One region of the Streptomyces sp. NPDC090445 genome, then DNA from elsewhere that is predicted to be linked to it. Evidence: predicted binding sites of a transcription regulator. Region 1 holds the regulator's gene; the other holds the start of a gene.

Region 1 (9,751 bases):
GGGTAGTGCGCCTTGGGGATGACGAGCACGTGCGTGGGTGCCTGCGGGTTGATGTCCCGGAAGGCGACGACCGTCTCGGTCTCCAGGACCACGGTCGCCGGGACATGCCCCGCGATGATCTTGCAGAACAGGCAGTCCGCCTGCGGTTCGCCGGCCATCGATGCGCCTTCCTCGAGGTGAGACCCGGGCGGTGCCGCCCGCGTCGGTGGTGATCAGCCTGGAGATCGTATCCGGCGCCGCCCCGCCCCCACCGGGGATTTCAGGACCAGCGGCCGGTCCGGGCCAGCAGGACCGCCGCCGCGGCGGTGCCCGCGGTGGAGGTGCGCAGCACCGAGGGCCCCAGGCGGAGGGGGCGGGCGCCCGCCTCCGCGAAGAGGGCCAGTTCCTCGGGCGAGACCCCGCCCTCGGGGCCGACGACGAGGACGATGGAGCCCGCGGCCGGGAGGTCGGCCGTGGCCAGGGCGCCCGAGGGGTGGTTGCGGTCCTCGTGGAGCACCGCCGCCAGGTCGGCGCCGGCGAGCAGGGCCGCGACCTGCTTGGTGGTCATGGCCTCGGCCACCTCGGGGAAGCGGACCCGGCGGGACTGCTTGCCCGCCTCGCGCGCGGTGTTGCGCCACTTGGCCAGCGATTTGGCGCCGCGGTCGCCGCGCCACTGGGTGATGCAGCGGGAGGCCTGCCAGGGGACGATCGCGTCCACGCCGGTCTCGGTCATGGTCTCGACGGCCAGCTCGCCGCGGTCGCCCTTGGGCAGGGCCTGGACCACGGTGATCCGCACGGCCGGTTCGGGCTCCTCCCGGACGGTGTGGAGGTCCGTGACGACCAGCCGGTCCTTGCCCTCGGCGGCCTTGACGACGCCTTCGGTCCAGCGGCCGGCCCCGTCGGTGAGGACCACGTCCTCGCCGGGGTTGAGGCGCTTCACGGAGACCGCGTGCCGGCCTTCCGGGCCGTCCAGCACGAACTCCGGCCCCGCGGGGACCTCTTCGACCACGAACACGGGGGCGGTCATGACGTACTCCTCTGCTGCATGTCGTTCAACGTGCTCTGTGCCTCGGCGAGTTCCGCCGCCAGCACCTCCACCAGCTCCCCCGCCGGCATGGCGCGGGCCAGCCGGTGTCCCTGCCCGGCCCACAGGGCCATGCCCTGCGGGTCGCCGGCCGCGGCGGCGGCCTTGCGCAGCCCGGCGGTCATGTGGTGGATCTGCGGGTAGGCGGCCGGGGCGTAGGGGCCGTGCTCCCGCATGAAGCGGTTCACCAGGCCGCGGGCCGGGCGCCCGGAGAACGCCCTGGTGAGCTCGGTATGCGGGAACAGGGGGTCCGTCAGCGCCTTCTTGTGCAGCGGGTGCGCCCCGGACTCGGGGCAGGCGAGGAACGCCGTGCCGAGCTGGGCCGCCTCGGCGCCGGCCGCCAGCAGTGCGGCGATCTGCGAGCCGCGCATCAGTCCGCCCGCCGCGATGATCGGGAGGCCCACGGCCTCGCGCACCTGCGCCACGAGCGCGAGCAGGCCGACCCCGGCGGTGGCGTCGGCCTGCGGGTCGTCGCGGTGCGTGCCCTGGTGGCCGCCCGCCTCGACGCCCTGGACGCAGACGGCGTCGGCGCCCGCGGTCTGGGCGGTGCGGGCCTCGTCGACGGAGGTGACGGTGACGACGCTGTACGTGCCCGCCTTGCGCAGGGAGGCGATGGCGGCGGGCGTGGGGCAGCCGAAGGTGAACGACACGACCGGGACCGGGTCCTCCAGGAGGATCGCCAGTTTGGCGTCGTAGCCGTCGTCGCTGGTCCCGAGGGTGTCCTCCTCGGCGATCGAGACGTCGTACCAGGTGGCCTCACCGGCGAGTTGGCCGCGGTAGGCCTCGACGGCGGCGTGGTCGACGGGGCCGGTCTGCGGCATGAAGAGGTTCACGCCGAACGGGCGCCGGGTGAGCGCGCGCAGCCGTTTGATCTCCTGGTACATGCCGTCGGCGGTCTTGTAGCCGCCGGCCAGGAAGCCCAGGGCGCCCGCCTCGCACACGGCGGCGGCGAGCGGCGGACAGGAGGCCCCGCCCGCCATGGGAGCCTGCACGACCGGGTACCGCTGGAGACCGCTCAGTGCCAAGGACATGCCCTGCATCGTGCCACGTCCCGCGCACGGCGCCGAATCACCGCGGACGCCCCGCCCGGGCCGGTTTCCCGCGGCAAGCGGCGGGCCCGGCCCGGGGTTTCCCCGGACCGGGCCCGTACGCGGTGGGCGCGGTGTTCCGCGGGCCGCTCAGCGGCCGTTGAACGCGTCCTTCAGGCGGCTGAAGAGGCCCTGCTGGCCCGGCGCGAACTGGCCCATCGGCCGCTCCTCGCCGCGCAGCTTGGCGAGCTGGCGCAGCAGCTCCTCCTGCTGGGCGTCCAGCTTGCCGGGGGTCTGGACCTCGACGTGGACGATCAGGTCGCCGCGGCCGCCGCCGCGCAGGTGGGTCACGCCGCGGCCGTGCAGCGGGATCGACTGGCCGGACTGGGTGCCGGGCCGGATGTCGACCTCCTCCATGCCGTCGAGCGTCTCCAGCGGGCACTTGGTGCCGAGGGCCGCCGCCGTCATGGGGATGGTCACCGTGCAGTGCAGGTCGTCGCCGCGCCGCTGGAAGATCGGGTGCGGGAGCTCGTGGATCTCCACGTACAGGTCGCCGGCGGGGCCGCCGCCGGGGCCGACCTCGCCTTCGCCCGCGAGCTGGATCCGGGTGCCGTTCTCGACACCGGCCGGGATCTTGACGGTGAGGCTGCGGCGGGAGCGGACCCGGCCGTCGCCCGCGCACTCGGGGCACGGGGTCGGGACGACGGTGCCGAAGCCCTGGCACTGGGGGCAGGGGCGCGAGGTCATGACCTGGCCCAGGAAGGACCGGGTGACCTGCGACACCTCACCGCGGCCGCGGCACATGTCGCACGTCTGTGCCGAGGTGCCGGGCGCGGCACCTTCACCGGAGCAGGTGGTGCAGACCACGGCGGTGTCGACCTGGATGTCCTTGGTCGTGCCGAAGGCGGCCTCGTCCAGCTCCAGGTCGAGGCGGATCATGGCGTCCTGGCCGCGGCGGGTCCGCGAGCGCGGGCCGCGCTGCGCCGCCTGGCCGAAGAAGGCGTCCATGATGTCGGAGAAGTTGCCGAAGCCGCCCGCTCCGAAGCCGCCGGCGCCACCGCCGCCGCCCGCGGAGGACAGCGGGTCGCCGCCGAGGTCGTAGACCTGCTTCTTCTGCGGGTCCGAGAGCACCTCGTACGCCGCGTTGATCTCCTTGAAGCGCTCCTGCGTCTTCGGGTCCGGATTCACGTCCGGGTGGAGTTCGCGCGCGAGGCGGCGGAAGGCCTTCTTGATCTCGTCCTGCGATGCGTCGCGGCGTACGCCGAGTACGGCGTAATAGTCCGTGGCCACTTACGACTCCGCCAGGATCTGTCCGACGTAACGTGCCACTGCGCGTACCGCTCCCATCGTTCCGGGGTAGTCCATGCGGGTCGGTCCGACCACGCCGAGCTTGGCGACAGTTTCGCCGCCCGAACCGTAACCGACCGACACGACGGACGTGGAGTTCAGTCCCTCGTAGGCATTCTCATGCCCGATTCGTACAGCCATGCCCGATTCACTGGCCTCGCCGAGGAGCTTGAGGAGCACGACCTGCTCCTCCAGCGCCTCCAGCACCGGCCTGATCGTCAGGGGGAAATCGTGCCCGGAGCGCGTCAGATTGGCGGTGCCGCCGATCATCAGCCGCTCCTCCGCCTCCTCCGCCAGCGTCTCCAGCAGTGTCTGCAGCACGGTCGCGACCGTGGTCCGGTCGTCGGGCTCGAAGGCCTCCGGGAGGTCCTGCACGAGCCTCGGCACGTCGGTGAACCGGCGGCCGACCACCCTGCTGTTGAGCCGCGCCCGCAGATCGGCGAGCGAGGTCTCGGAGAACGGCGCCTGGCAGTCGACGAGCCGCTGCTCGACCCGGCCCGTGTCGGTGATCAGCACGAGCATCAGGCGTGCGGGCGCCAGCGCGAGCAGTTCGACGTGGCGGACCGTGGAGCGGGTCAGCGAGGGATACTGCACGATCGCGACCTGCCGGGTCAGCGTCGAGAGCAGCCGCACCGTCCGGCCGATGACGTCGTCGAGGTCGACGGCGCCGTCCAGGAAGTTCTGGATGGCCCGGCGCTCCGGCGTCGAGAGCGGCTTGACGTCCGCCAGCTTGTCGACGAAGAGGCGGTAGCCCTTGTCCGTGGGGATCCGGCCGGCGCTGGTGTGCGGCTGGGCGATGTAGCCCTCGTCCTCCAGGACGGCCATGTCGTTGCGCACGGTGGCGGGCGAGACACCGAGCTTGTGGCGCTCGGTCAGCGCCTTGGAGCCGACCGGCTCCTCCGTCCCGACGTAGTCCTGGACGATGGCGCGGAGCACCTCGAGTCTGCGTTCGCTGAGCATCGCGCACACCTCCAGCTGTGATGCGGGTCGTCGTGGTCCACTGCTTCTGGCACTCGGCTCGTCGGAGTGCCAGCGATCCCCCGGCCAGTGTACGGCCGGGCAGTACGCGGCTAGCAAGGGTGGCCCGCCAGGTAGCGTCGCGGTATGGACGTACGGTGGGAAGACACGGATTGGGAACGTTTGACTCGGCGGACCGGCCGCAAGCGTCTCCCGGTGTGGGATTGCACGGTGGGACTGGTGGTCGGGGACGAGTCCGTCCTGATGATCGACCCCGGTTCGAGCGTTCGGGAGGGGGCCTCGATCAGGGCCGAGGCCGAGCGGCTGACGGGTCGGCGCGTGACCCATATCGCATTCACACACGGACATTTCGATCACGTCCTGGGCAGCGCGGCCTTCTCCGGGGCCGAGGTCTACGGGGCGGTCGGACTGGACGGCGAGCTCATCGCGGGACGCGACGAGCTCCGCGATGACGCGGTGCGCCAGGGCCTGGACGAGGCCGAGGCCGCCGAGGCGGCCGACCTGCTGGTGCTGCCGCGGCACCTGGTGTCGGGCGAGTGGACCCTGGACCTGGGCGGCGTACAGGTGCTGCTGGCCAACGTCGGGCCCGGCCACAGCCCCTACGACCTCGCCGTCTTCGTGCCGGGCGAACGCGAGACGGTCTTCTGCGGCGACCTCGTGGAGGAGTCCGGCGAGCCCCAGGCGGGCCGGGACGCGGTGCCCGAGCAGTGGCCGGCGGCCATGGACCGGCTGCTGGCCCTGGGCGGCGAGGAGGCCCTGTACGTGCCGGGGCACGGGGCCGTGGTGGACGCGGCCTTCGTCCGTGCGCAACGCGACGCGCTGGCCGCCCGGTTCGGCGTGTCGGACACCGGCGCCGGCCCGCTCTCCCCGGAGCGGCCGGATGCGTGAGTACTCCCCCGACCTGACCCCGCAGTGGAAGCGCGCCAAGGCCGCGCCGGAGGTGCCGGCCGAACCCGACCTGGTGGTCGAGGTGGCCGGTACGGACTTCTGCGGCGCCGTGGTGGCCTGCGAGGCGGGCACGGTGACCCTGGAGGACCGCTTCGGCAAGCGGCGGGTCTTCCCGCTGCAGCCGCGCGGCTTCCTGCTGGAGGGCACCGTGGTCACCCTGGTCCGGCCCGCCCGGGGTCCGGCGGCGCCGCTGCGCACCGCCTCCGGCTCGATCGCCGTCCCGGGGGCGCGGGCCCGGGTGGCGCGGGCGGGGCGGATCTACGTGGAGGGCCGGCACGACGCCGAGCTCGTCGAGCGGGTGTGGGGCGACGACCTGCGGATCGAGGGCGTCGTCGTGGAGTACCTGGAGGGCGTCGACCACCTGCCCGCCATCGTCGCCGAGTTCGCGCCCGGCCCGGACGCCCGTCTGGGTGTCCTGGTGGACCACCTGGTCCCCGGCTCGAAGGAGTCCCGGATCGCGGCGGCCGTCGCCTCCGACGACGTCCTGGTGCTGGGCCACCCGTACGTGGACGTCTGGCAGGCCGTGAAGCCGTCCGCGCTGGGCATCCCGGCCTGGCCCGAGGTCCCGCGGGGCCAGGACTGGAAGACGGGCGTCTGCGGGGCGCTGGGCTGGCCGGAGAACACCGGGGCCGCCTGGCAGCACATCCTGTCCCGCGTGACGTCGTACAAGGACCTGGAGCCCGCCCTGCTGGGCGCGGTGGAACACCTGATCGACCACGTCACGGCCTGACCGCCCCGCGGCACCCGCCCGGAGCAGCCGGGGCGGCCAGGGCGTCCGGGGCGGCCGGGCGCGCGGGGCAGCCGGGGCGGCGCAGGCAAGGCGGCGCGCGCGGCAGTGGCCGGGGCCGGTTCGGGCCGGCCTGGCGCACGGCAGCGGGCCGGGCCGGCTCGGGCCGGCCGGCGTCAGTCGACCAGGTCGCGGACCACGGCGTCGGCCAGCAGCCGCCCCCGCAGGGTGAGCACGGCGCGCCCGGCCGCGTACGGGCCCGGCTCCAGCAGGCCGTCCTCCACGGCGCGGCGGGAGGCCGCCAGGCCGGCCGGGGCCAGCAGGGACAGCGGGCAGCCGTCCACGAGCCGCAGCTCCAGCAGGATCCGCTCCACGCGCCGGTCCTCCTCGGACAGCAGCTCGCGGCCGGCTCCGGGCGACCGGCCCCCGGCCAGCGCGGCCGCGTAGGCGCCGGGGTGCTTCACGTTCCACCAGCGCACGCCGCCGACGTGGCTGTGCGCGCCGGGGCCCGCGCCCCACCAGTCCGCGCCCCGCCAGTACAGCTCGTTGTGCAGGCAGCGGCCGGCCTCGGACGTGGCCCAGTTGGAGACCTCGTACCAGGAGTAGCCGGCGGCGGCGAGCACCTCGTCCGCGATCAGGTACCGGTCCGCGTGGACGTCGTCGTCGGTCATGGGGACCTCGCCGCGGCGGATGCGGCGGGCGAGCTGCGTGCCCTCCTCGACGATCAGGGCGTACGCGGAGATGTGGTCCGGGCCGGCGCCGAGGGCGGCGTCCAGCGAGGCCCGCCAGTCGTCGTCCGACTCCCCCGGCGTGCCGTAGATCAGGTCCAGGTTGACGTGCTCGAAGCCCGCCCGGCGGGCTTCCGCGACGCAGGCCTCGGGGCGGCCCGGGGTGTGCGTGCGGTCGAGCACCTTCAGGACGTGCTGCCTCGCGCTCTGCATGCCGAAGGAGATCCGGTTGAAGCCGCCGGCCCGCAGTTCGGCCAGGTACTCCGGGCCGACCGACTCCGGGTTGGCCTCCGTGGTGATCTCGGCGTCCTCCGCCAGGCCGAACTCGTCCCGGACGGCCGCGAGCATGCGGACCAGGTGTGCGGCGGGCAGCAGGGTGGGCGTGCCGCCGCCGACGAACACCGTGCGGACGGGCCGCGGGTCGTCGCCGAGGAGCTTGCGGGCGAGGCGCACCTCGTCGACGAGGGTGTCGGCGTAGTTCTCGCGGGAGGCGAGCACGCCGCCGGAGCCGCGCAGCTCGGTCGCGGTGTACGTGTTGAAGTCGCAGTACCCGCAGCGGGTGGCGCAGTACGGGACGTGCAGGTAGAACCCGAGCGGGCGGTCCCCGGCACCCGCCAGGGCGTGCGACGGCAGCGTGCCGTCTTCGGGCATGGGCTCGCCGTCGGGCAGTGCGGAAGGCATGCCCCCATTGTCCCGTACGCGGGCCGGGGTCCGGCCGGGCGGGCGCCCGGGCGGCCGCCGCGGCGGGAGGGCCGGGCGGGCCGCCGGCCCCGTACCGCGGGGCTCAGGCCCCGTACCGCAGGGCTCAGGCCTCGCGGGCGCCCTCGTACATCTCGTCGATCAGGTGCTTGAACTCACGCTCGACGACCGGCCGCTTCAGCTTGAGGCTGGGCGTGAGGTCGCCGTGCTCCACGTCGAGGTCGCGCGGCAGGATCCGGAACTTCTTGATCGTCTGCCAGCGCTGCAGTCCCTCGTTGAGGGTCTGTACGTACGTCTCGATCAGGCGGTTCGTCTCCGGGGCGGCCAGCACCCCGGCGTACGACGTGCCCTCCAGCCCGTTCTCGGCGGCCCAGCCCAGGATCGCGGCCTCGTCGAGGGCGACCAGGGCGGAGCAGAAGTTCCGGTCGGCGCCGTGCACGACGATGCTCGACACGTACGGGCAGATCGCCTTGAACTGGCCCTCGATCTCGGCCGGGGCGACGTACTTGCCGCCGGAGGTCTTGATCAGGTCCTTCTTGCGGTCCGTGATGCGCAGGTAGCCGTCGGGCGAGAGCTCGCCGATGTCGCCGGTGTGCAGCCAGCCGTCCTCCTCCAGCACCTCGGCGGTCTTGTCCGGCTGGCCGTGGTAGCCCTGCATGATGCCGGGGCCGCGCAGCAGGATCTCGCCGTCGTCGGCGATGCGGACCTCGGTGCCGGGGAGCGGCCTGCCGACCGTGCCGGTGCGGTAGGCCTCGCCGGGGTTGACGAAGGAGGCCGCGCTGGACTCGGTCAGGCCGTAGCCCTCCAGGATGTGGATGCCGGCGCCGGAGAAGAAGTAGCCGATCTCCGGGGCCAGGGCGGAGGCGCCGGAGACAGCGGCGCGCAGCCGGCCGCCGAAGGCCTCGCGGAGCTTGGAGTAGACGAGGGCGTCGGCGATCCTGTGCTTGGTGGTGAGGCCGAAGGGGGCGGTGGCCCGGCCGGTGCGGCGGTAGTTGTCCTGGGTGGCCTTGGCGTACTCGCGGGCGACGCCGACGGCCCACTGGAAGATCTTGTACTTGGCGCCGCCGCCGGCGCGGGCCTTGGCCGCGGCCCCGTTGTAGACCTTCTCGAAGATGCGCGGGACGGCCGCCATGTAGGTCGGCTGGACGACCGGCAGGTTCTCGACGATCTTGTCGATGCGGCCGTCGACGGCGGTGACGTGCCCGACCTCGATCTGGCCGGAGGTCAGGACCTTGCCGAAGACGTGCGCCAGCGGCAGCCACAGGTACTGGACGTCCTCGGCGGTGATCAGGCCGGTGGCCACGGTGGCCTTGGCCATGTACGACCAGTTGTCGTGCGGGAGCCGGACGCCCTTGGGGCGGCCGGTGGTGCCCGAGGTGTAGATGAGGGTGGCGAGCTGGTCGGCGGTGATGGCGCCGATCCGCTCCTCGACCGCCTCCGGGTACTCGGTGAGGTACTGCTTGCCGCGGGCCTCCAGATCGGCGAGGGAGATCACCCAGCCCTCCGGGTCGCCCTCGGCGGGTACCGCGTCGGCGGCCTCCAGGACGACGACGTGCCGCAGGTCGGGCAGGTCGGCGCGGCGCTCGCGGGCCTTGGCCAGCTGGGCGGCGTCCTCGGCGATCAGCACCCGGCTGGCCGAGTCCTCCAGGATGAACGCGGACTCGTCGGCGTTGGTGCTGGGGTAGATGGTGGTGACCGCGCCGCCGGCGCACATCACGCCCAGGTCGCTCAGGATCCACTCGACGCGGGTGTTGGAGGCCAGCGCGACGCGGTCCTCGGACTTGAGGCCCAGGTCGATCAGGCCGGCGGCGATGGCGAAGACCCGCTCGGCCGCCTGGCCCCAGCTCAGCGACTTCCAGTCGTCCGGGCCGCTGCCGGATGCCGGGGGCACCGGGTACCGGTAGGCCTCGGCGTTGGGCGTGGCGGCGACACGCTCCAGGAAGAGGGCCGCCACGGTGGGCGGACGGTTCTCGATCAGGGTCTGTGTGTCGCTCACGGACGTCCTCCGGACCACGCGGCAGGGCCTGCCGTCCCGGGGGTGGGCGGCGGCTTCCGACAGGGCTGGCAGCAGAATCTGCGGCCAAGGGGTAGTGACTGGCGGGTAACCAACGGCAGTGATCAGGGTAGGTGCCCTCCGCCTGACGCGTAAGGGCCCTTGAGCCGCCGATTCATAACGAAACAGGCCCCCGCATGTGTACGCGGGGACCTGTTTCGCATGCAAGACCGGACTGCC
Region 2 (9,751 bases), on a different contig from region 1:
TCTTCGCCCTGCTCGGGGCGGGCGTGATGATCCCGACCGGGTTCTGGTTCGCCTGGTGCGTCCGGCAGGACCGCGCGATGCGCCGGCTGCTGCGCGCCTGGGCCGCGGCGGCCCCGGACCCGGCCGCCGACGCCTGGCTCCGCGCCCCCGGCATGAGCCTGTTCTGGGCGCTCGCCTCCTCCGCCGTGGCCGCGTTCGGGCTCTGGACGTCCTTCGCCGGCGTCGCGTCGGCCCGGCCGGGCGACACCACGTACGGCGAGGTGGCCTACCTCATCGGCCTCGGCACCATCCTGTGGATCACCGGCCTGCTGGGCCTCGGCAAGGCCGGCACGCACCACCGCTGGGCCGTGCGCGCCTTCCCGCCCCCGCCCCCGCCGCCCGCCGTCACGGGGCGCTGACCGGCGAACCGATCAGCATCGACGGGGCACCCGCGACCCGGGTCAGGAACACGGTCGCCGCGTTCCGCCCCTGCGGCTTGACCTTCTTGCGCAGCTCCTCGGGCTCGATGGCCGAGCCGCGCTTCTTCACGGTCAGGATGCCGACCTCCCGCTCCCGCAGCAGTGCCTTCAGCTTCTTCAGGCCGAACGGCAGCACGTCGGTGATCTCGTACGCGGTCGCGTACTCCGTCGCGCGCAGCTCGTCCGAGGTGACGTAGGCGATGGTCGGGTCGATGAGCCGGCCGCCGACCTGCCGCGCGACCTCGGCGACGAGATGGGCGCGGATGACGGCGCCGTCGGGCTCGTACAGCCAGCGGCCGACCGGTCCGACCTCCGGGTCGGGCAGCGGGCCGGCGGTGTCGAGGGTGCGCGGCCCGGGGAGCAGGGTCGCGCGGACGGTGCCCGGGGCGGTGCCGAACCAGAGCACGGCCTCCTTCACGTCCCCGTGGTCGGAGATCCACTCGGCCTCGGCCTGCTCCGGCACCGCCTCGTGCGGGATCCCGGGGGCGATCTTGACGGCCGCGTACCGCGCCGTACGGGCCGCCTCCACGGCCCAGGACAGGGGCGGCGAGTAGGCCTCCGGATCGAACACCCGCCCGCCCGTCGCCCGGCCACCACCCCTCACGGACGCGCTGCGCGCAGCCCCTCCCCGATTGCCGCCGCGCCGGGCCGGGTCGAGGAAGACCGCGTCGTACCCGGCGGTGTCCACCCCGGTCACGTCCGCCTCCCGGACCTCGATCAGGTCCGCCAGCCCCAGCGCCTCGGCGTTGGCCCGGGCCACGGCGGCGGTCAGCGGGTCGCGGTCCACCGCCAGCACCCGGATGCCGAGCCGGGCCAGGGCCAGCGCGTCGCCGCCGATGCCGCAGCACAGGTCGGCGACGCTGCGCACGCCGAGCGCCGCGAACCGCTCGGCGCGGTACGCGGCCACCGAGGCGCGCGTGGCCATTTCGGCGCCGCCGGGCGTGAAGTACATCCGGAAGGCGTCCTCCGCCCCGAACTTCGCCACCGCGCGCTGCCGCAGCCGGGCCTGCCCGAGAGCGGCGGAGACCAGCGGCGCGGGGTGCTCGCGGCGCAGCCGGGTCGCGACGGCGAGCTCCCGGCCCGGGTCGTAGTCGCGGAGCGAGTCCAGGAGGGCGCGGCCCTCGGGGGCCAGGAGGGCGGCGAAGTCTTCGGGGGTCACCGCCTCATTGTCGGTCAGTGTGCGCCAGTCGATGGAAGGTCGCCTTCCGTCCGCGGTGTCGGCGGGGCGGAGCGCTGTCGTGGTGCCAGGATCCGCTGCTATGCAGCTAGTACGACAAAAGGAACAAAAGACGCTCCATGGTCGCCGGTGCACCGCCGGCTCGCGCGGCCGGGCCGGGATCGCCCTCTCCGCCCTGCTCGTCGCCGCCCTGGGAACGGCATGCGGCACCTCCGCGGACTCCGGCGGCGCACCCGCCCCCACCAAGGGCGGCAAGGGCGCCGAGGCGGCCGCGGGCGGCGCGGCGGGCGCGGCCCCCGTCACCCGCGCCGAACAGCTCAAGGCCCGGCTGGCCGCGGCGAAGAAGTGGAAGCTGAACAAACCGCCCCTGGAGGCGCCGCCGGCGCCGAAGAAGAAGCCGGAGATCAGCACCCGCGAGGGCTTCGAGGTCGAGGGCCACGAGAACCTCCCGCCCGTCTTCACCGCGATCCCGACGCAGGACAAGGTCGTCTTCCTGACCTTCGACGACGGCGCGGAGAAGGACCCCGAGTTCCTGAAGATGATGAAGGAGCTGAAGATCCCGTACACGGCGTTCCTCAGCGACTACCTCGTCCGCGACGACTACGCCTACTTCAAGGAGATGCAGGCCGCCGGCGTCACCCTGAACAACCACTCGCTCAACCACCGCTACCTGCCGGCGCTGTCGTACGACAAGCAGCGCGCGGAGATCTGCGGACAGCAGGACGCGATGCAGAGGGCCTTCGGCAAGCGGCCGACGGCCTTCCGCCCGCCGTACGGGAACTACAACGAGGACACCCTCCGCGCGGCCAAGTCCTGTGGCGTCAAAGCCATTCCGCTGTGGAATGCAGAAGCCTTCCCGAACCGGATGGACTACCGTGAATGGGACCGCGAACTGCATCCCGGAGATATCATCCTCACGCATTTCCGGGGGCGCGAGGACTGGGAGGGCAGCATGCCCGACCTGGTCCGCTACGTCATGAAGACCGTCACGGACAGGGGTTACGCCGTGGCCCGGCTGGAGGATTACTTGTGAAGTACGCGCGCCGGCCGGTGGCCGGGACGCTGGCGGCCGGCGCGCTCGCGCTGTCCCTGACGGGGTGTGGGAACAGCGTGGACCCCATCGAGCGGCTCGGCCGCAAGGCCACCCACGACCAGCCGAGCCCGTCGGCCCCGTCCGGGGCCGCCGCCCAGAGCCCCTCCGGCGCGTCGCCCTCGGCCGGCGCCGGGGACCAGGCGTACCGGAAGTGGGGGCTGACCGCCCCGGTGCAGTACGCGCCGAAGCCGGCGCAGAAGCCGGCCCTGCCGCCGGCGGCTCCCGGCAAGGCCCAGGTCGTGGACCGAATACCCGTGCCGGCGACGGAGAAGGTCGTCTTCCTGACCTTCGACGACGGCGCCGAGAAGGACCCCGAGTTCCTGAAGATGGCGGCCGACCTGAAGCTGCCGATCAGCATGTACCTCACCGACAACGTCGCGTCGTCGGACTACGGGCACTTCGAGAAGCTCCGGGACAACGGCTCCGGCAGCACCGTCAACAACCACACCCTGACCCACCCGAACCTCCGGACCCTGCCCTTCGCGGCGCAGAAGAAGGAGATATGCGGTCAGCAGGAACGCCTGGAGAAGCGCTTCGGGGCCAAGCCCACCCGCTTCCGCCCGCCCTTCGGCAACTACAACGACGACACGCTCAAGGCGGCCGCCGAGTGCGGCATCACCCAGGTGGTCCTGTGGCGGGCGTCGATGCAGATCAACAACTTCCAGTACGCCGAGGGCTCCGGCCTCAAGCCCGGCGACATCGTCCTGGCCCACTTCCGCGGCCCCTCCGAGCTCAAGGGCGCGACCGAGGTCCAGATGACCACCCGCATGCTGCAGAGCATCCAGGAGCAGGGCTTCCGCATAGGCCGTCTGGAGGACTACCTCTAGGACACTGCCCGTTCAGGTGAAGGGCGCGGGCCGCCGGGTACGGGCCCGGTCCGCCGCGGGAGGAATGGACGCACACCCCACCCCCGCCGAACCGGGAGGCGAACCGATGCCGATCGACACCGTCGAGCGTTTCCTGAACGCCCTGAGCCCCGACCACCGGGAGAAGGTCCGAGCGCTGCCCCCCGCCCGGCAGCAGGAGCTGGCCGACGCCTGGGAGCGGGAGCTGGAGAAGGACCACGACCTCGACACCCTCTCCGAGCTGTCGCCGCCCGCGGCCGAGGCCGAGGCGGCCAGACGGGTGATCGAGTCCGCGGGCGACTGAGCCGACGGGGGGAGGGCCCGGGCGGCCTGCGCCGCCCGGTACGCACCCCTCGGCCCTGCCCGGTACGTGCCCCTCAGCCCGCCCGGTACGTGCCCCTCGGCCCCGCCCGGTACGCGCCCTTCAGCTTCGCCCGGCCGCCGCCACCACCGGTGTGATCACGGTCTCCACCGGGCCGCGGCGGTCCGCCAGGCGCTGCCGTTCCGCGCTGTCGCTGATCCGCAGCAGCAGCGCGATCATGATCCAGTTGGCCAGCAGGGACGAGCCGCCCTTCGCCAGGAACGGCAGCGCCTTGCCGGTCAGCGGGATCAGCCCCGTCACACCGCCCGCCACCACGAACACCTGGAGCGCCAGCGCCGCCGCCAGGCCCACCGCCAGCAGCTTCCCGAAGGGGTCGCGGGCGGCGAGCGCCATCCGCAGCCCCCGCTGCACGAGGAGGGCGTAGAGGAGCAGCACCGCCATGACCCCGGCCAGGCCGAGCTCCTCGCCCACCGTCGTCAGGATGAAGTCGCTGCGGCCCGCGAACTTGATCAGCTCCGGGTGTCCCTGGCCGAGTCCCGTCCCCGAGATGCCGCCGGTGCCGAAGCTGAAGAGGGCCTGCGCCGACTGGTCCGAGTTGACCCCCGGCGGCCGGTCCTGCCAGTAGTACGACAGCGGGTTCAGCCAGGCGGCCACGCGGGCCTTCACGTGCGGCTCGGTCGAGCCGACGACGAACGCGCCGCCCGCGGCCATGACCAGCCCGCACACGATCCAGCCGGTGCGCTCGGTGGCGACGTACAGCATCACCACGAAGACGCCGAAGAAGATCAGCGAGGTGCCCAGGTCGCGTTCGAAGACCAGCACCAGCATCGACAGGATCCACACCGTGACGATGGGCCCGAGCTGCCGCATCGGGGGCAGCTGCAGGCCCAGGAACCGCCGGCCGGTCAGGGCCAGGGAGTCCCGGTGGACGACGAGGTAGCCCGCGAAGAAGACCGCGATCATGATCTTCACGAACTCGCCCGGCTGCGCGGAGAAGCCGCCGATGACGATCCAGCGCTTCGCGCCGTAGGTGTCCGCGGGCGAGAACGCCGGCGCGACCAGCAGCACCAGCGCCCCGGCCATCGTGAGGTAGATGAACCGCTGGAGCAGCCGGTGGTCCCGCAGGAGCGCCACCACCAGCAGGCAGGCGGCCACGCCGATCACCGTCCACACCAGCTGGCCGGGGGCGTTGGCCTCCCCGTTGTACCGCTCGATGTACGACTGGTCGAGGCGGTGCAGCAGCACCAGCCCGAGCCCGGTCAGCAGCACGGCCAGCGGCAGGACCAGCGGATCCGCGTATGCCGCGAACCGGCGCACGCCCAGGTGCGCCACCAGGGCCAGCAGGCTCATGCTGATCGCGAAGCCGGAGAGGTCGGCCGGCAGCTCGCCGTTCAGCCCGAGGCCGGCGCTCGCGTGCCCGAGGACGGTGGTGCCGACGACGAGGACGAGCAGCAGGGCCTCGGTGCGGCGCCGGGCTCCGGCGGCCGTCGGCGGCCTCAGCCCTCGCACGGGTCACCGTGACCGTCGGTGCCGGCGCAGGGCGCGGAAGGCATTGGTCCGTTCTGGTCGTCAATGATCCGCTTTATCTTCATATCGCCTTAGACGACGATGCCCTCCCCCGGGTTCCTTCGGGCCGTATGGGGGGAGAGGGGTCCGGGGGGCTGTCCGGATCCGGCCGGATCGGCGGCCGGGGTGGCCGGATGTGCGAACCGGGGGGAGCGTATTGGCACTCCGCTTGACCGAGTGCTAATCGCCGGAATAGTCTCGCACCTGGCACTCGCCCCCGGTGAGTGCCAACACAGCGACGGGCAGGTCCGGCACCCGCGACGACGGATCCACCTGGTCGCCACCTCAGACAGTTAACCCCGTGAGATCTCCGAAGGGGGAGGTCGGATCGTGACGACCACCAGCTCCAAGGTTGCCATCAAGCCGCTTGAGGACCGCATCGTGGTCCAGCCGCTCGACGCCGAGCAGACCACGGCCTCCGGCCTGGTCATCCCGGACACCGCGAAGGAGAAGCCCCAGGAGGGCGTCGTCCTCGCCGTGGGCCCGGGCCGCTTCGAGGACGGCCAGCGTCTCCCGCTGGACGTCAGCGTCGGCGATGTCGTGCTGTACAGCAAGTACGGCGGCACCGAAGTGAAGTACAGCGGCGAGGAGTACCTCGTCCTCTCGGCTCGCGACGTGCTCGCGATCATCGAGAAGTAATTCACTTCTCCCAGAACTGCTTTGATCTGCGCCCCTGGTCACCCCGCTGATTGCCGGGCGGCGAGGGGCGCGGGTCGTTGAACCCGAGTTTTCCGAGAGGGCTGAACCGCTCCCATGGCGAAGATCCTGAAGTTCGACGAGGACGCCCGTCGCGCCCTCGAGCGCGGCGTCAACAAGCTTGCCGACACGGTCAAGGTGACGATCGGCCCCAAGGGCCGCAACGTCGTCATCGACAAGAAGTTCGGCGCCCCCACCATCACCAACGACGGTGTCACCATCGCCCGCGAGGTCGAGCTGGACGACCCGTACGAGAACCTCGGCGCGCAGCTGGTGAAGGAGGTGGCGACCAAGACCAACGACATCGCGGGTGACGGCACCACCACCGCCACCGTGCTGGCCCAGGCGCTGGTCCGCGAGGGTCTGCGCAACGTCGCCGCCGGCGCCTCCCCGGCCGCCCTGAAGAAGGGCATCGACGCCGCGGTCAAGGCCGTGTCCGCCGAGCTCCTCGACACCGCCCGTCCGATCGAGGACAAGTCCGACATCGCCGCCGTGGCCGCGCTCTCCGCGCAGGACCAGCAGGTCGGCGAGCTCATCGCCGAGGCGATGGACAAGGTCGGCAAGGACGGTGTCATCACCGTCGAGGAGTCCAACGCCTTCGGCCTGGAGCTGGAGTTCACCGAGGGCATGGCCTTCGACAAGGGCTACCTGTCGCCGTACTTCGTCACGGACCAGGAGCGCATGGAGGCGGTCCTGGAGGACCCCTACATCCTGATCCACCAGGGCAAGATCTCCTCCATCCAGGACCTGCTGCCGCTGCTGGAGAAGGTCATCCAGTCGGGTGGCTCCAAGCCGCTGCTGATCATCGCCGAGGACGTCGAGGGCGAGGCCCTCTCCACCCTCGTCGTCAACAAGATCCGCGGCACCTTCAACGCGGTCGCCGTCAAGGCGCCCGGCTTCGGTGACCGCCGCAAGGCGATGCTGCAGGACATGGCCACCCTCACGGGCGGCACCGTCATCGCCGAGGAGGTCGGCCTCAAGCTCGACCAGGCCGGCCTGGACATCCTGGGCACCGCGCGCCGCGTGACCATCACCAAGGACGACACCACCATCGTCGACGGTGCCGGCTCGACCGAGGACGTCCTCGGCCGCGTCAACCAGATCAAGGCCGAGATCGAGGCGACCGACTCGGACTGGGACCGCGAGAAGCTGCAGGAGCGCCTGGCGAAGCTCGCCGGCGGCGTCTGCGTCATCAAGGTCGGCGCCGCCACCGAGGTGGAGCTGAAGGAGAAGAAGCACCGTCTGGAGGACGCCATCTCCGCGACCCGCGCCGCGGTCGAGGAGGGCATCGTCTCCGGTGGTGGCTCCGCGCTCGTCCACGCCGTCAAGGTGCTGGACGACAACCTCGGCCTGACCGGCGACGAGGGCACGGGTGTCGCGGTCGTCCGCCGCGCCGCGGTCGAGCCGCTGCGCTGGATCGCCGAGAACGCCGGCCTCGAGGGCTACGTCATCACCTCCAAGGTGGGCGAGCTGGAGAAGGGCAACGGCTTCAACGCCGCCACCGGCGAGTACGGCGACCTGGTCAAGGCCGGCGTCATCGACCCGGTCAAGGTCACCCGCTCCGCCCTGGAGAACGCGGCCTCCATCGCCTCCCTGCTGCTCACGACCGAGACCCTGGTCGTCGAGAAGAAGGAAGAGGAAGAGGCCAACGGTCACGGGCACGGCCACGGTCACGGTCACAGCCACTGACCCCCGATGAGCCGGTCCGCTGACCGCTGACCGGCTCGCCTCGGACTGCGACCCCGGTCGCCGCCGCTCCGCGGTGGCGGCCGGGGTCTTTCCGTGGGCCGGGCCGGGTCGGGACGCCGCTCAGGACATCCTCAGGAGACCCTCGGGGTGCCGCCTCGGGTGCCGCCCGGGGTGCCGTTCAGGACATCGCCCCGAGCTGCCGCATCAGGCCGTTGGTGTCGTAGTGCCACCAGCCTTCCTTGATCATCCCGTTCTCGCAGCGGAAGATCGTCGTGCCGGTCATCGTGCAGGTCTTGCCGGTCGGGGCGATCCCCATGAACTCGCCCTTGTGCCTGCCGGTCCAGGTCCACAGGGTGCTGACGCAGTCGTCCTGTGCCATCTGCGCGTCGCGGCGGAAGGAGAAGTCGAAGGCGCCGCGCCACATCTCCACGTCCTCGCGGATGCCCTCGCGCCCGGTCTTGTCGACGGGGTTGGACACGTCGTGGTCCATGTAGTCCGGCGCGAAGACCTCCTCGATGACGGCCATGTCGCCCTTCATCGCGATGTCGTCGAACATCCGGTTCGCGAGCAGCGTGTTGAGGTGCTCGTCGCGGACCACGTCCAGGTTGGTGAACCGCGGCATCCCGTCGCAGAGGGCCACCATCTCCTGGAACATCCGGTCCGTCTCCGGAAGGTGAGAGTTCCTCATGGCCTCTTCGTACGACGGGAATTCGACCACGTCGACATAATGCGTCTCGGATTCGCGGTCCCTGCCGACCACGCTGTGCGTCACGGTGCGCTTGCCGCTGGTCTGCGCCAGGTACCGGTCCATGAGCGCGTTGACGGCGTCGGGCTTGCTCGTCTCGTAATCGACTATTTGTACGAATGTCATGGCGTCTCCCGGGCTGGATGGGATATATCCATTTTAGGGAGATTTGCCTCGTCTGGCCGACTCCGGCAGACGCCGCCCGCCGCGGCCTGCTGCCGCAGCCTGTCATCGGGGCCGGTTACCGGGGCCGGTTACCGGGGCCCGTACTTGCGGCCCGTACGCGAGGACAGCCCGCCCAGCAGCCCGCGCGGCGTCAGCTTCACCACGCCCATCAGCGCCTTGTACCGCGGGTCCGGAATCGAGACCGTCTTGCCGCGCGCCAGGTCGTCGAGGGCCGAGGCCACCAGCTTGTCGGCATCCAGCCACATCCAGTTGGGGATGTTGTCCGTGCCCATGCCCGCCCGCTGGTGGAACTCCGTCCGCACGAAGCCGGGGCACAGCGCCATCAGCCGCACGCCCGACCCCGCCAGGTCCCGCGCCGCGCCCTGCGTGAACTGCACGACCCACGCCTTGCTCGCCCCGTACGTGCCCCGCGGCACGAAGGCAGCCACCGAGGCCACGTTGACGACCCCGCCGCGGCCGCGCGAGCGCATCGACGCGGTGGCCGCCGAGGTCAGCCGCAGCACCGCCTCGACGTGCACCTTCAGCATGGTCAGCTCGTCCGCCATGGAGACCTCCAGGTAGCGGCCCTTGTTGCCGAACCCGGCGTTGTTGACCAGCAGGTCCACCGGGTGCGTACGGTCGCCGAGGCGCCGCTCGACCGCGGCGATGCCCGCCTCGGTCGACAGGTCCGCGGTCAGCACCTCGGCCTCGATGCCGTGCCGGTCGTGCAGCTCCGTGGCCTGCTCGGCGAGCCGCGCGGTGTCGCGGGCGACCAGTACGAGGTTGTGGCCCCCGGCGGCGAGCCGGCGGGCGAAGGCGGCGCCGATGCCCGCCGTGGATCCAGTGATCAGCGCAGTCGTCATGTGCGCAACCTAGCCGCCCCGGACGACAGTCCGGAGCGGGCCCGCCCTGGCGGTACCACTTCGTCCGCTTTCCCGCCGGAGGCGGGCTCCGGCTCCTCGCCGGTGCGTCGCCGGCCGGCTACTTCCCGTACT

What was found. The regulator HrcA, encoded in region 1, represses chaperone genes, less so after heat shock. The targets are predictions, from matches to a motif close to TTNGCACTCNGNNNNNCNGAGTGCNAA.
Region 2: a site for HrcA is predicted at 5,619-5,645, ahead of groES (co-chaperone GroES). Genes of this name have one in related genera too.

What each region holds. Positions count from the first base shown of each region.
Region 1 is NZ_JBIVXV010000002.1:576,673-586,423, forward strand. It holds gene ACIQUT_RS07355 (histidine triad nucleotide-binding protein) at 1-158, opposite strand, end outside; gene ACIQUT_RS07360 (16S rRNA (uracil(1498)-N(3))-methyltransferase) at 260-1,006, opposite strand; gene ACIQUT_RS07365 (nitronate monooxygenase) at 1,003-2,094, opposite strand; gene dnaJ (molecular chaperone DnaJ) at 2,242-3,381, opposite strand; gene hrcA (heat-inducible transcriptional repressor HrcA) at 3,382-4,398, opposite strand; gene ACIQUT_RS07380 (MBL fold metallo-hydrolase) at 4,543-5,304, shown strand; gene ACIQUT_RS07385 (DUF3097 domain-containing protein) at 5,297-6,094, shown strand; gene hemW (radical SAM family heme chaperone HemW) at 6,268-7,470, opposite strand; gene ACIQUT_RS07395 (AMP-dependent synthetase/ligase) at 7,625-9,514, opposite strand.
Region 2 is NZ_JBIVXV010000004.1:110,661-120,411, forward strand. It holds gene ACIQUT_RS11385 (hypothetical protein) at 1-398, shown strand, start outside; gene ACIQUT_RS11390 (methyltransferase domain-containing protein) at 385-1,617, opposite strand; gene ACIQUT_RS11395 (polysaccharide deacetylase family protein) at 1,718-2,668, shown strand; gene ACIQUT_RS11400 (polysaccharide deacetylase family protein) at 2,665-3,555, shown strand; gene ACIQUT_RS11405 (hypothetical protein) at 3,662-3,877, shown strand; gene ACIQUT_RS11410 (FtsW/RodA/SpoVE family cell cycle protein) at 3,998-5,404, opposite strand; gene groES (co-chaperone GroES) at 5,792-6,100, shown strand; gene groL (chaperonin GroEL) at 6,215-7,846, shown strand; gene ACIQUT_RS11425 (ester cyclase) at 8,025-8,717, opposite strand; gene ACIQUT_RS11430 (SDR family NAD(P)-dependent oxidoreductase) at 8,846-9,619, opposite strand; gene ACIQUT_RS11435 (MOSC domain-containing protein) at 9,738-9,751, opposite strand, start outside.